One region of the Verrucosispora sp. FIM060022 genome, then DNA from elsewhere that is predicted to be linked to it. Evidence: riboswitches for the same ligand, from Rfam matches in the RefSeq annotation. Region 1 holds a riboswitch; the other holds the start of a gene.
What was found. Region 1 has a riboswitch for thiamine pyrophosphate ahead of EG812_RS23545 (ECF transporter S component). Riboswitches for the same ligand answer to the same signal wherever they lie in the genome.
Positions count from the first base shown of each region.

Region 2: it holds a riboswitch for thiamine pyrophosphate, as region 1 does, so the genes downstream of both, thiE (thiamine phosphate synthase) here and EG812_RS23545 (ECF transporter S component) in region 1, are expected to answer to the same signal.

Region 1 covers NZ_RQIV01000010.1:67,543-73,701, reverse strand. The annotation lists gene EG812_RS23565 (sugar isomerase domain-containing protein) at 1-400, opposite strand, end outside; gene EG812_RS23560 (alpha/beta fold hydrolase) at 515-1,345, opposite strand; gene EG812_RS23555 (TIGR03943 family putative permease subunit) at 1,372-2,097, opposite strand; gene EG812_RS23550 (permease) at 2,094-3,035, opposite strand; TPP riboswitch at 3,357-3,462, shown strand; gene EG812_RS23545 (ECF transporter S component) at 3,533-4,123, shown strand; gene EG812_RS23540 (ABC transporter ATP-binding protein) at 4,258-5,829, shown strand; gene EG812_RS23535 (energy-coupling factor transporter transmembrane component T family protein) at 5,826-6,159, shown strand, end outside.
Region 2 covers NZ_RQIV01000002.1:327,782-333,940, forward strand. The annotation lists gene thiD (bifunctional hydroxymethylpyrimidine kinase/phosphomethylpyrimidine kinase) at 1-319, opposite strand, end outside; gene EG812_RS08005 (thiamine phosphate synthase) at 316-942, opposite strand; gene EG812_RS08010 (thiazole synthase) at 1,017-1,796, opposite strand; gene thiS (sulfur carrier protein ThiS) at 1,799-1,999, opposite strand; gene thiO (glycine oxidase ThiO) at 1,990-3,138, opposite strand; gene thiE (thiamine phosphate synthase) at 3,132-3,758, opposite strand; TPP riboswitch at 3,753-3,862, opposite strand; gene EG812_RS08030 (ThuA domain-containing protein) at 4,194-6,159, shown strand, end outside.

The sequences.
Region 1 (6,159 bases):
GTACCAGCGAGGCGAACTCCACCATCGCCCCGTTCACCCCCGAGTTCGAGGCGAGTACGAAGATGTCGGCCGGGTCGACCGGGGCGAGTTCGTAGAGGCGGTGGGCCACCGACGGGTCCCGTTCCAGCTTCGGTCCCAGCACATCGGCGGACGCTCCGCCGTGCAGCACCAGGTCACGCAGGGCGATCCGGTTGGTCGGCACCAGCCCGCCGGCCCGGCCGGCGATCTCCATCGCCAGCGCCTCGGAGTGGCCGGTGCCGAAGGCGTGCACCACCCCGTCGGCCCGGATCGCCTCGGCGATCAGGTCCGCAGCACGGGCCACCTGGTCCCGCTGACCCTGTGCCACCCGGTTCATCGTCGCGGTCACCACGGCCAGGTAACCGTCGGCACTCAACGTCATCGTCACTCCGCTTTCTCGCCGAACCAGCAACTCCGCCAGCCGCCAGCAACTCCGCCAGCCCTTCCGCCAGCCCTCCGCAGGCATCAAGGCACGACGGCACCATCGACGCCGGGCTCAGGCCGCGGAGCGCACCCGGGCCACGATCGCCTCGGCCAGCCGCGTCGGCACCTCGTCCGGAATCCAGTGGCTGACCCCGGCGATCTCGACGAACCGGTAGTCCCCCTGCACATGTTTGACGCAGGCTTCGGCAGCCGTACGCCCGATCGCCACGTCCCGGTCACTCCACACGAAGGTGGTCGGCACCCGCGACGGGCCGGTGGCCGCCAGGTCCGTCCAGGACATCGCCCGGTACCAGTTCAGCGCCGCGGTCAACGCGCCGGGCTCGCGCATCGGTTCGGCGTACGCCGACACCCGCGCCGCGTCGCCGACGCCGCGCAACATCCGGCGCAACCCGCGGGCCCCCAGGGCCAGCAGCGTCTTCTCGGCCACCCCGGGCCGGCGGAACAGCAGCATGTACGCCGAGCGCGCCTTCTGCTGCGAATCCTCGCTGAGCGCGTACGCCATGGCGGCCGGATGCGGCACGGAGACGGCGGTCAGCGTGCGGACCCGCTCCGGATGCTCGGCGGCCAGCGCCCAGGCCACCACGGCACCCCAGTCGTGCCCCACCACGTGGGCGGAGTCGACGCCGAGGGCGTCCAGCACGGCGGCCGCGTCGGCGACCAGCTCCGTCAACCGGTACGCCTCGACTTCGGTCGGTCGGGCGCCCGGCGAGTAGCCACGCTGGTTGACCGCGTAGGTGCGCAGACCGGCCACGTGCAGGGTCGGCGTCACGTCGTTCCACTCGCCCGCGTGCTGCGGGAAGCCGTGCAGCAGCAGCACCGGCTCACCGTGCTCCGGGCCGCCCGCCGTGACGTCGAACCGCATACCTCGGGCGTCGATGTGCATGACCCGCAGCCTACCGAGGTGGACGGTCAGTCGTACTGCTGCTTGGGGGTGGGTATCGGCCGCCAGGACTCGACCTGCAGGTAGGGGATCTCGGCGTCGTTGACCGGGTCACGACCGATCCGGTCGCTGTACCGGCCGATCACCTCGACCCAGGTGTCGTCGGGCAGACCGGCCGGCACGTCGCCGGTGAGGCCGAGCTTGACCGGCCGTCCGTCGGCCGCGCAGCAGGACAGCACCATGCGGGCCAGGATGGGTCGGCCGTCCTCGCCGGTGGCGAGGAAACCGGTCAACAGCACCCGCCGGTCGCCGATCGAGGCACCTCGGTCGAACAACGCCCGGGCCGCGTAGTCGAGGACGCTTACCGGCGCGGGGTCGGCGTCGGGCAGCGGCGGGTAGTCGGACTGTCGCGGGGCGTTCAGCGCGGTGCCGGACTGGCTGGCCGCGTACGAGCCGAGGGCCGGCGGGGCGACCAGCAGCAGGCCGAGCACGGGCAGGATGAGCAGCCAGCCGACGCGCGGTTCGTGGTGGGTGTGGTCGTCGTGGTCGTCGGCAGGTTCGTCGGAGCGGGTGCGGACCGGACGTAGCTCGTACCAGAGGGTCATGATCGCCGCGACCACCAGCAACAGACCGGCGGCGATCAGGAACGGTCGTAGCCCTTCCTTGACGTAGCGCAGGTAGAGGTCGGAGAGGCTGGCCCGCAGCACCGCGCCGCCGAGCAGCAGCAGGACCACCGCCTGGGCCTGCCGGTTCACAGCAGCACCGCCCCGACACCGACGGCGATCAGCAGGGCCACCGCGAACGTGGTCGGCGCGAACCGGAACGCGAACCGGCGGCCGAAGACACCGGCCTGCATCGAGATCAGCTTGAGATCGACCATCGGCCCCACCACCAGGAACACCAGTCGGGACGTGAGGGAGAACTGCGACAGCGAGGCGGCCACGAAGGCGTCCGCCTCGGAGCAGAGCGAGAGCAGCACGGCGAGTGCCGCCAGCGCCAGGATGGACAGCCAGGCGTTGTCGGCGAGGGTCTGCAGCCAGCGTTCCGGCACCAGGACGTTGATGCTGGCGGCGGCCATCGCGCCGAGCACCAGGAAGCCACCGGCGTGGGTGACGTCGTGCCGGACGGCGGCCCAGAACGCCCGCCCGCGCCGGGGGTCGTCCAACTCGGGTCGGCGCGGCATCCTGATCCACTCGGTACGCCCGAGACGCAGCCAGAGCCAACCCATCACCATCGCCACGACGAGGCTGGCGAGGCCCCGGGCGAGGACCATCTCGGGGTTGTCGGGGAAGGCGACCGCGGTGGCGGTCAGCACGATCGGGTTGACCGCCGGTGCGGCGAGCAGGAAGGCCAGGGCGGCGGCCGGGGTGACCCCGCGGCGGATCAGCGAACCGGCGATCGGCACGGACCCGCACTCGCAGCCGGGCAGCACCACGCCGGCCGCGCTGGCCGCCGGCACCGCCAGGGCCGGGTGCCGGGGCAGCGCCCGGGCCCAGAACGACCGGGGTACGAAGACCGCGATCACGGCCGAGAGCAGCACCCCGAAGACCAGGAACGGCACCGCCTGCACCATGATCGAGACGAACACCGTGGTCCAGGTCTGCAGGCGCGGATCGTCAAGCGCCCCGGCCAGCGGATCCCGAAAGATGATCAGCAGGATCAGCAGCGCGGCCAGCACCTCCACCGAGCCGATCCGGTCACCGAGCCATCGTCGGGGTGGCGTGGGGCCGTCCGGGTGGGTCGCCGGCGCCTCGGTGGTGACGCCGCCGGGACGGCCCTGCGGTTCGTCGGCCGGTACGGCGTGATCCGTGTCTGTGCTCACCCTGTCGTCTCTTCACCTGGGAGATTTGGCGGGCTGAGATTACCGTCCGGAACCGACAACGTCGATGAATGTCACGGAAACGGGTGGATGTGGCGGGCGGACGTACGGGCGGCTCGGGCCGCACCTGGCGTGACCTGCGTAGATCACATTGCCTGTTGATCTTTAAAGGTGTTAGCGTCGGCGAGACAACTTCACCTCCGACAGGGGAGCGCACAGCGCTGAGAGTGCGGGTTCGCCCGCAGACCCTCCGTACCTGATCTGGGTAATGCCAGCGCAGGGAGTTCGGTCCACCTCCAGCCCGCCACGGCCCGGTGCCGTCGGGCGCGGCGTGCGTCTTACCTGGTTCGAACACTGGACTGGGAGCAATCATGATTCGACCGACCGCCAACCGATGGCGCACCATCGACATCGTCGTGGCTGCGGTGATCGCCGTCGCCTTCGGTGTGATCTTCTGGGCCTGGGGGCTGCTCTGGCGGGCCGTTGACCCGGCCTTCGCCTTCTTCCCGGCCAGCCAGGCCATCATGTACGGCGTCTGGCTGATCCCCGCGGTGCTCGGCGGCCTGGTGATCCGCAAGCCGGGTGCCGCGCTGTTCTGCGAGGCGGTCGCGGCGACGGTCTCCGCACTGCTGGGCTCGGAGTGGGGCGGCGTCACCATCGTCCAGGGCCTGATCCAGGGCCTCGGCGCGGAACTGGCCTTCGCCGCCTTCCGCTACCGCTCGTTCCGGCTGCCGACCGCACTGCTCGCCGGCGCGATGACCGGCCTCGGTGCCGCCCTGTTCGACTTCTTCGTCTGGAACACCGCGTACGAACTGGTCAGCTACCGGATCCCGTACGCGCTGTTCACCATCCTCAGCGCCGCCGCGATCGCCGGCGTAGGCGCGTACGCCCTCACCAACTCCCTCGCACGCACCGGCGCCCTGTCCCGCTTCCCCTCCGGCCGCACCCAAACCCTCGTCTAACCCCCCGCCCCTGTTGATCAAGAAGTTTGCGTCTGTCGACCTGCATTTCTCGGACGCAAACGTCTTGATCAACGCGCGATGGCGGGGTGGTGGGTGACGGTGGGTGGGTGACGGTGGGAGGAGGGGGGTACGGGGTGGGTGGGGTGCGGCTGCGGGGGTTCGGGTGGCGGCATGCGGGGCGGCGGGCGTGGGCCGTGCGCGGGGTGGACCTGTGGGTGCGGCGAGGGGAACGGGTGTTGCTGCTCGGGCCTTCCGGGGCGGGCAAGAGCACGGTGCTGGCCGCTTTGGCGGGACTGTTGCCGGAGGACTCCGGTGAGCAGGAGGGCACCATCGAGATCGACGGTCGCCCGCCGGCCGAGGTCCGCGAACGGGTCGGCATCGTCTTTCAGGATCCGCAGTCCCAGCTGGTCATGGCCCGCAGCGGCGACGACGTGGCGTTCGGGCTGGAGAACCGGGGCGTACCGGCAGCACAGATCTGGCCCCGCGTCGACGAGGCGTTGCAGCGGGTCGGGTTCCCGTACCACCGGGACCGTCGCACCGCGGCGCTCTCCGGCGGCGAACAGCAGCGGCTCGCCCTGGCCGGTGCGCTCGCGCTGCGCCCCGACCTGCTGCTGCTCGACGAGCCCACCGCCAACCTCGACCCGGCCGGTGCCGACCTGATCCGCGCCGCGATCGCCCGCGCGGTCGACGGCGACACCACACTGATCCTGGTCGAGCACCGGATCGCCGATGCCCTGCCCCTGGTGGACCGGGTGGTCGTGCTCGAAGCCGGTGGCGGCGTGCGGGCCGACGGTACGCCGGAAGCCGTCTTCGCCGCGCACGGCGACGCCCTCGCCGCCGACGGCGTCTGGGTGCCGGGCCGGCAGTTCCCGCCACGCCCGGCCATCGCTCCGGCAGGCGAGGTGCTGCTCACCGCCGACCGCCTCGGCCAGCCACCCCGGCTGGCCCCCACCAACCTGACCGTACGCGCCGGTGAGGCGCTCGCCGTGCTCGGTCCCAACGGCGCAGGCAAGTCCACCCTCGCGTTGTTGCTCGGCGGGCTGCTCAAGCCCGGCACCGGACGACTGTCGGGCAGCACGGAACTGGCCGGGGCCGACGCCCGCACGGCACCGCACCGGTGGCGTGCGCCCGCGCTGGCGCGCCGGATCGGCTCGGTGTTCCAGGATCCGGAACACCAGTTCGTCACCAGCACGGTCTTCGACGAACTGGCGTTGGGTCCGCGCCGGACGGGCGCCACCGATGCGGTGGTCCGCCAGCGCGTCGACGACCTGCTGCAGCGGCTGCGGCTGGACAAGCTGGTCGGGGCCAACCCGTACACCCTTTCCGGCGGGGAGGCGCGGCGGCTGAGTGTCGCGACCGCCCTGGCCACCGCGCCCCGGCTGGTGATCTGCGACGAGCCCACCTTCGGGCAGGACCGGCGGACCTGGCGGGAGCTGGTGGACCTCTTCGCGGAACTGCGCGACGCCGGCCACGGCCTGGTGACGGTCACCCACGACACCGACTTCGTGGCCGCGCTGGCCGACCGCACCCTGACCCTGCGGCCCGTACCGCGCCGCGGCGACGACCCCAGCGACCGCCCCGACCTGCCTACCCGCGAGCCGGGTGACGGTCGCCCCGTTGATCGTGGACGGCCGGCTGGAAGCGAGGGTGGGATGCGGATGTCGCCGACAGACGATGCCGGGCCGGCGACGGCGGGGCAACGATGATCGACCTCGAACCGGTCGCGCACCCGGACGCCCCGCTGGCCCGCCGTAACCCGGTGGCCAAGCTGGCAGCGGCGCTGCTGTTCGCCTTCCCGCTGCTGGCGACGCTGGATCCGGTCGCGCCGGCGATCGCCCTGGCGGTGGAGTTGGCAGTACTGCCGTTGTTCGGCCTGCGGTACCGGGTGCTGCTCCGTCGGGCCTGGCCGTTGCTGCTCGCCGCCGGCGGCGTACTGGTCACCCTGGTCCTGTTCGCCGCCGACCGGTCGGGACGGGTGCTGCTCGACGCCGGGCCGATCATGGTCACCTCGTCGGTGCTGCTCACCGCCCTCGGCC
Region 2 (6,159 bases), on a different contig from region 1:
CCGGATCGACGACGAGCTGCGGCAGTCGCCCGGCCGCGGCGGCGTCGGCGATCGCCCCCGCCACCGCCGGCGTGCCGAGCATCCCGGTCTTGACCGCCCGTACCGCGAAGTCGGACAGCACGCTGTCGAGCTGGTCGGTGACGGTCTGCGGGGGCAGTGGCAGGACGGCGTCCACGCCTCGGGTGTTCTGCGCGGTCACCGCGGTGATCACGCTGGTGCCGTAGGCGCCGAGCGCGGCGAAGACCTTCAGGTCGGCCTGGATGCCGGCGCCGCCGCCGGAGTCCGAGCCGGCCACGGTGAGCACGGTCGTCGGGGTCATCTGTCTTCCTCAACGGTTGCGGTTGGGGCTGCCTCGAAGGCGCTGGTCAGTTCGGCGGCGGTCTGCTGTGGATCGGGAGAACGCATGATCGCGCCGAGGACGGCGACACCGACAGCGCCCGCCTGCACGCAGGCGCGGACCTGGGCCGGGATTTCGATGCCGCCGAGGGCCAGTGCCGGTAACGGGCTCAGCCGGATCAGCCTGGCCAGTCCCACGGGTCGCAGGGGTGGGCCGTAGCCGGGCTTGGATCTGGTGGGGAAGACCGGGGAGAGCGTGACGTAGTCCTCCGTGGTCAGTCGGCTCAGTTCCCCCTCGTCGTGGCACGATCGGCCGACCAGGTCGGCCTCCGGCGGCGGGTACGGGTCGGCGGCCGACAGGTGGAGGGCCACCAGCGGTCGGCCCGCAGCCGGTACGGGGATGGCGAGCAGCGGGTCGGGACCAGCCACGATCAGGTTGCCGCCGGCTTCGGCCAGGATCGGCTGCAACTCGTCGGCGAGCGCCCGACGTTCCTCGCGCAGCAGGTCCTTCTCGCGCAGCACCACCCACCGCACTCCCCCGGCCACCGCCCCCGCCACCACGCCGAGCAGATCGCCCCGCGCCGCCCGCCGATCGGTCAACAGCACGACCCCGCCGGGAATCTTGGTGCGCAACGGCCCCTGGAGGGGCACTTCCGTCCCAAGATCGACTGGTGGGGGGGTCATAGATCCGGGCGGCCTTCGTCGGGGGTGGAGGCGAGGGCGTGGAAACGGCGGGGGATGCGGCCGGCACCGGCGGCGAGACGACCGGCGGTGATCGCGTGGCGCATCGCGGTGGCCATCGCCACCGGATCGGCGGCCCGGGTCACCGCGCTGGCCAGCAGCACCGCGTCGCAGCCCAACTCCATGGCCAGCGCCGCGTCGGAGGCGGTACCGATCCCGGCGTCCAGGATCACCGGCACGTCGACGCTCTGCCGGATCAGCCGGATGTGGTGCGGGTTGGACACCCCCAGCCCCGACCCGATCGGCGAGCCGGCCGGCATCACCGCCGCGCAGCCGACGTCGGCGAGCCGGCGGGCCAGGATCGGATCATCCGAGGTGTACGGCAGCACGGTGAACCCGTCGGCGACGAGTTCCTCGGCGGCGCGCAGCAGTTCCACCCCGTCGGGCAGCAGCGTACGCTCGTCGCCGATCACCTCCAGCTTGACCCAGTCGGTGTCGAACGCGTCCCTCGCCAGGTGCGCCACCTTCACCGCTTCCCCGGCGGTGTAGCAGCCGGCCGTGTTCGGCAGCAGCCGTACCCCGCACCGGTCCAGCAGATCCAGCAGACCGCCCGAGCCGCCGGGGACGGTGTCCACCCGGCGCAGGGCGAGGGTGACCAGCTCGGTGCCGGAGGCCCGGATCGCCTGCTCCAGCACGTGCAGGTTCGCCGCCCCACCGGTACCGAGGATCAGCCGCGACCCGAACCGGGTGCCGCCGATCTCGAAGCCGTCGGAGTCCATGGTCACCCGCCCTGCGCGGCGCTGAGCACCTCGACCCGGTCGCCACCGCGCAGCGCCGTCGCCGGCCAGCCGGTACGCGGCACCACCTCACCGTTCACCGCCACCGCCACCCCGCGCTGCTGCGGGGTGACCTGCCGAACCAGGTCGGCGACCGTGGCACCGTCGGGCACGTCCCGCTCGACACCGTTCACCGTCAACTCCACAGGTCCTCCTCCTTGCTGTCCGGGTGGAACCGGTCGGCCCGAAACGGAGTGAGCAGCGGGTCGTCCGTCCCCTCTCCGGTGATCAGGCCGGTGATCAGATCCGCGGTGACCGGGGTGAGCACGATCCCGTGCCGGTGGTGGCCGGTGGCCGCCAGCACGTCCGGTCGGCCCGGGAGCGGCCCGAGGATCGGCGCGTTGTCCGGGGTGCCCGGACGCAGCCCGGCGATCGTTTCCACCAGGTCGTACTCGGCCAACTCGGGCATCAGATCGACGGCGGCCCGCAGCAGCCGCAGCACCGCACCGGCGGAGACCGCCACGTCGGTGCGTTCCTCGACGGTGGCACCGACCACCACCTCGCCGCACTCGCGTGGCACCAGGTAGACGTGCTCGCCGTCGGCGTACCCCCGGATGACGTGCCGGAAGCCCGGCGGACCACCGTCGGGGGTGCGTAGCCGCAGCACCTGGCCCTTCACCGGGCGGACCGGCAGCCCGGTGAGGGCGGCGGCGCCGCAGCCGGCGGCGACCACGGTCACCCCGCCCGACGGCTCGGACAGCTGCCTGACCGGTTCGGTGACCAGCACCGCGCCGGCCCGCGCGGCGGCGAGGCGCAGCGCCGGCACCAGGCGCCGCGGATCGACCTGGTGGTCGGTGGCGGCGAGCGCGCCGCCGCGGACCCTCGGCGCCAGCGCCGGTTCGCGCTCCCGCAGCTGGGAGGGGCGCAGCAAGCTCACCGGCAGGCCCAGCCCCTGCTGGTACGACCACAGTCGACGCGCCTCGGCCAGGTCGTCGGCGGTGAGCCCGACCATCAGGGTGCCCTCGGTCCGGTACCCGATGTCGACCCCGGTCGCCTCGGTCAGCTCGGCGGCGAAGCCCGGCCAGCGTCGGGCGGATTCGGTGAGCAGCCCGGTCAGCTCGTGTTCGCCGAAGTACGCCTCGGCCACCGGCGCCAGCATGCCCGCAGCAACGTGCGAGGCACCCGAGCCCGGCGCCGGATCGTGCACCACGACGCGCAGCCCGCGTGCCGCGCACCGCCACGCGATCGCCAACCCGATCGGCCCCGCCCCCACCACCGTCACCTGCGGTGCAAGGAAGGGCCCCTTGTTAACGCCTCCGGTAGAGGAAGGGCCCCTTGTTAACACGCCAGCGCGTCCACGAACTCGGCTGCGGCGTGGGCGGGGTCGGCGGCCCCGGAAAGCGCGCCGACCACCGCCACCCCGTACACGCCGGCGGACCGCAACACAGGCACGTCCTCCGCCGTCACTCCCCCGATGGCGATCACCGGCACGGTGACCGCCTCGACCACCGCCCGGACGCCCGCCACGCCGATCGCCGGCGGCAGGCCGTCCTTGGTGGTGGTGGCGTGGCAGGGGCCCACGCCCAGATAGCTTGCTCCGGCGGCGACCGCCTCGGCCGCCGACACCGGCTCGCGCGCGGTGGCGCCCAGCACCGCATCCGGGCCGAGTACCCGCCGGGCCGTCGCCACCGGCAGGTCGTCGGCACCGACGTGGCCGCCGGACGCGCCCGCCGCCAACGCCACATGCAACCGGTCGTTGACCAGGCAGGTGACCCCGTACGGGCGGCAGAGCACCAGCACCTGGCGGGTCAGCTCGTACGCCTCGCGGTCGGTGGTGGTGTCCTCGACCCGGACCTGGACGACCAGTTCGGTGTGGGCCACCGGCAGGGCGGCGGCGAGCACGGCGAGCGCATCCCGCCCGGGGCGGGTATCGGTGATCAGATGCAGTCGTCCGAGGGACGGCACGGCAACTCTCCTCCCTGCGCCGGCATTACCCGGATCAGGTTCGACGGTCGGGGGCTGGCAGCCCCCCTCTCAGCCCGGTACACCGGGCTCCCGTGGGTTCGTTGGGTGTCACCGTACGTTGTTTCGGCTGTGCCGCCAACCCCCGTGCTGCCACACGAGCCGGGCCGTGGGCAGCCGCGTCAATCCGACTCGCCGGGACGCGGTGACCGAAAAAAGACCCCGATATGCAGCGACTCATGCCAATTCCCCAGGCCCTCGTTACCAATCTGTTACATCAATGAGTCTTGCTCGAAACCGATCGACGAACACAAATTGAATGATCGGCTCAGTTCCTCGGCAGCCAGACCCTCACCGTCAGGTACGAGCGCTCGGACCGAACCGGAGTAGTCACCGCCGCCCGCTCCGACCCGTCCCATACGGAAAGAGGAGACTTTCGTGCCCCGAACCCGCCGTCGACGAGCAACGCCCGGCCTATTTACTGTCGCGCTACTCGCCCTCGTACTCGTGCTGGCCGGTGCGCCGGCTCCGGTCACCGGCCCCGCAGCCGCCCAGGCCGCGAGCCGTACCGCTGCCGCTGCCGCCGCTGACCCGTACTCCGTCCTGGTGTTCTCCAAGACCGCCGGGTTCCGCCACGACTCGATCCCGGCGGGCATCCGGGCGATCCAACAACTCGGTACCGCGAACAATTTCACAGTCGTCACCACAGAGGACGGCGGTGCCTTCACCGACACCAACCTGGCCCGGTTCAAGGCGGTCATCTGGTTGTCGACCACCGGCGACGTGCTCAACGCCAGCCAGCAGTCGGCCTTCGAGCGCTACATCCGCGCCGGTGGCGGATACGTCGGCGTGCACGCCGCCTCCGACACCGAGTACGACTGGGCCTGGTACGGCCAGCTGGTCGGCGCGTACTTCAACAGCCACCCGGCGAACCAGACCGCAACCGTGAAGGTCGAGGACTACGCGCACGAGTCGACCCGGCACCTGCCGGAGCGGTGGTCCCGGTACGACGAGTGGTACAACTTCCGCACCAACCCCCGCGCCCGTCAGGTGCAGGTGCTGGCCTCGCTCGACGAGCGCAGCTACAGCCCCGGTAGCGGGGCGATGGGGCACGACCACCCGATCGCCTGGTGCCAGGGCTACGACGGCGGCCGGTCCTGGTACACCGGCGGTGGGCACACCCAGGAGTCCTTCTCCGACGCGGCGTTCCTTCAGCACCTGCTCGGCGGCATTCAGACCGCGGCCGGGGTGGTGCACTCCGACTGCGGTGCGGGCCGGGCCGCCAGCTTCGAGAAGGTGACGCTGGACAGCAACACCAGCAACCCGATGGAGCTGGACATCGCGCCCGACGGGCGGGTCTTCTACATCGAGCGCGACGGCCGCGTGCAGATCATCAAGCCGGACACCGGCCAGACCGTCACCGCCCTGCGGTTGAGCGTCTTCGCCGGCAACGAGGACGGCCTGCTCGGCATCCGACTCGACCCCAACTTCGCCAGCAACGGATGGGTCTGGCTCTACTACGCCCCGAGCGCGGGCGGCTCCCGCAACCACCTGTCCCGGTTCACCGTCACCGGTGACACGATCAGCGCGTCGAGCGAACGGGTCGTGCTGGAGGTGCCCACGCAGCGCAACACCTGCTGCCACATGGGTGGGACGATGACCTTCGACTCGGCCGGCAACCTCTACCTGGCCACCGGGGACAACACCAACCCCTTCGAGTCCAGTGGCTACAGCCCGTTGGACGAGCGTTCCGGGCGGGCGGACTACGACGCGCAGCGCACCGCCGGCAACACCAACGACCTGCGTGGCAAGGTGCTCCGGATCCGGCCGCAGGCCGACGGGACGTACACCATCCCGAGCGGGAACCTGTTCGCCCCGGGCACCGCCCGGACCCGTCCGGAGATCTACGCGATGGGCCTGCGCAACCCGTTCCGGATCGGCGTCGACCCGGTCACCAACGTGCTCTACGTCGCCGACTACGGCCCGGACGCCACCACCACCAACGCGAACCGGGGCCCGGAGGGCCTGGTCGAGTGGAACATCGTCGATCGGCCCGGCAACTTCGGCTGGCCGTACTGCCACGGCAACAACCAGGCGTACAACGACTACCAGTTCCCGTCCGGCCCGAGCGGGGCGAAGTTCAACTGCTCCGCGCCGGTGAACAACTCCCCCAACAACACCGGCCTGACCAACCTGCCGGCGGCCATCCCGGCCACTGTCGACTACGGCTACGGCGGCAACAGCCGCTTCCCGGAGATCGGCGGCGGCGGAGCGCCCATGGCCGGCCCCGTCTACCGGTTCGACCCGACCATCTCGTCCCGCCGCCAGTGGCCGGCGTACTTCGACGGCAAGTCGATCTTCGGCGAGTGGAACCAGTCGCGGATGTACACCATGCAGGTCAGCA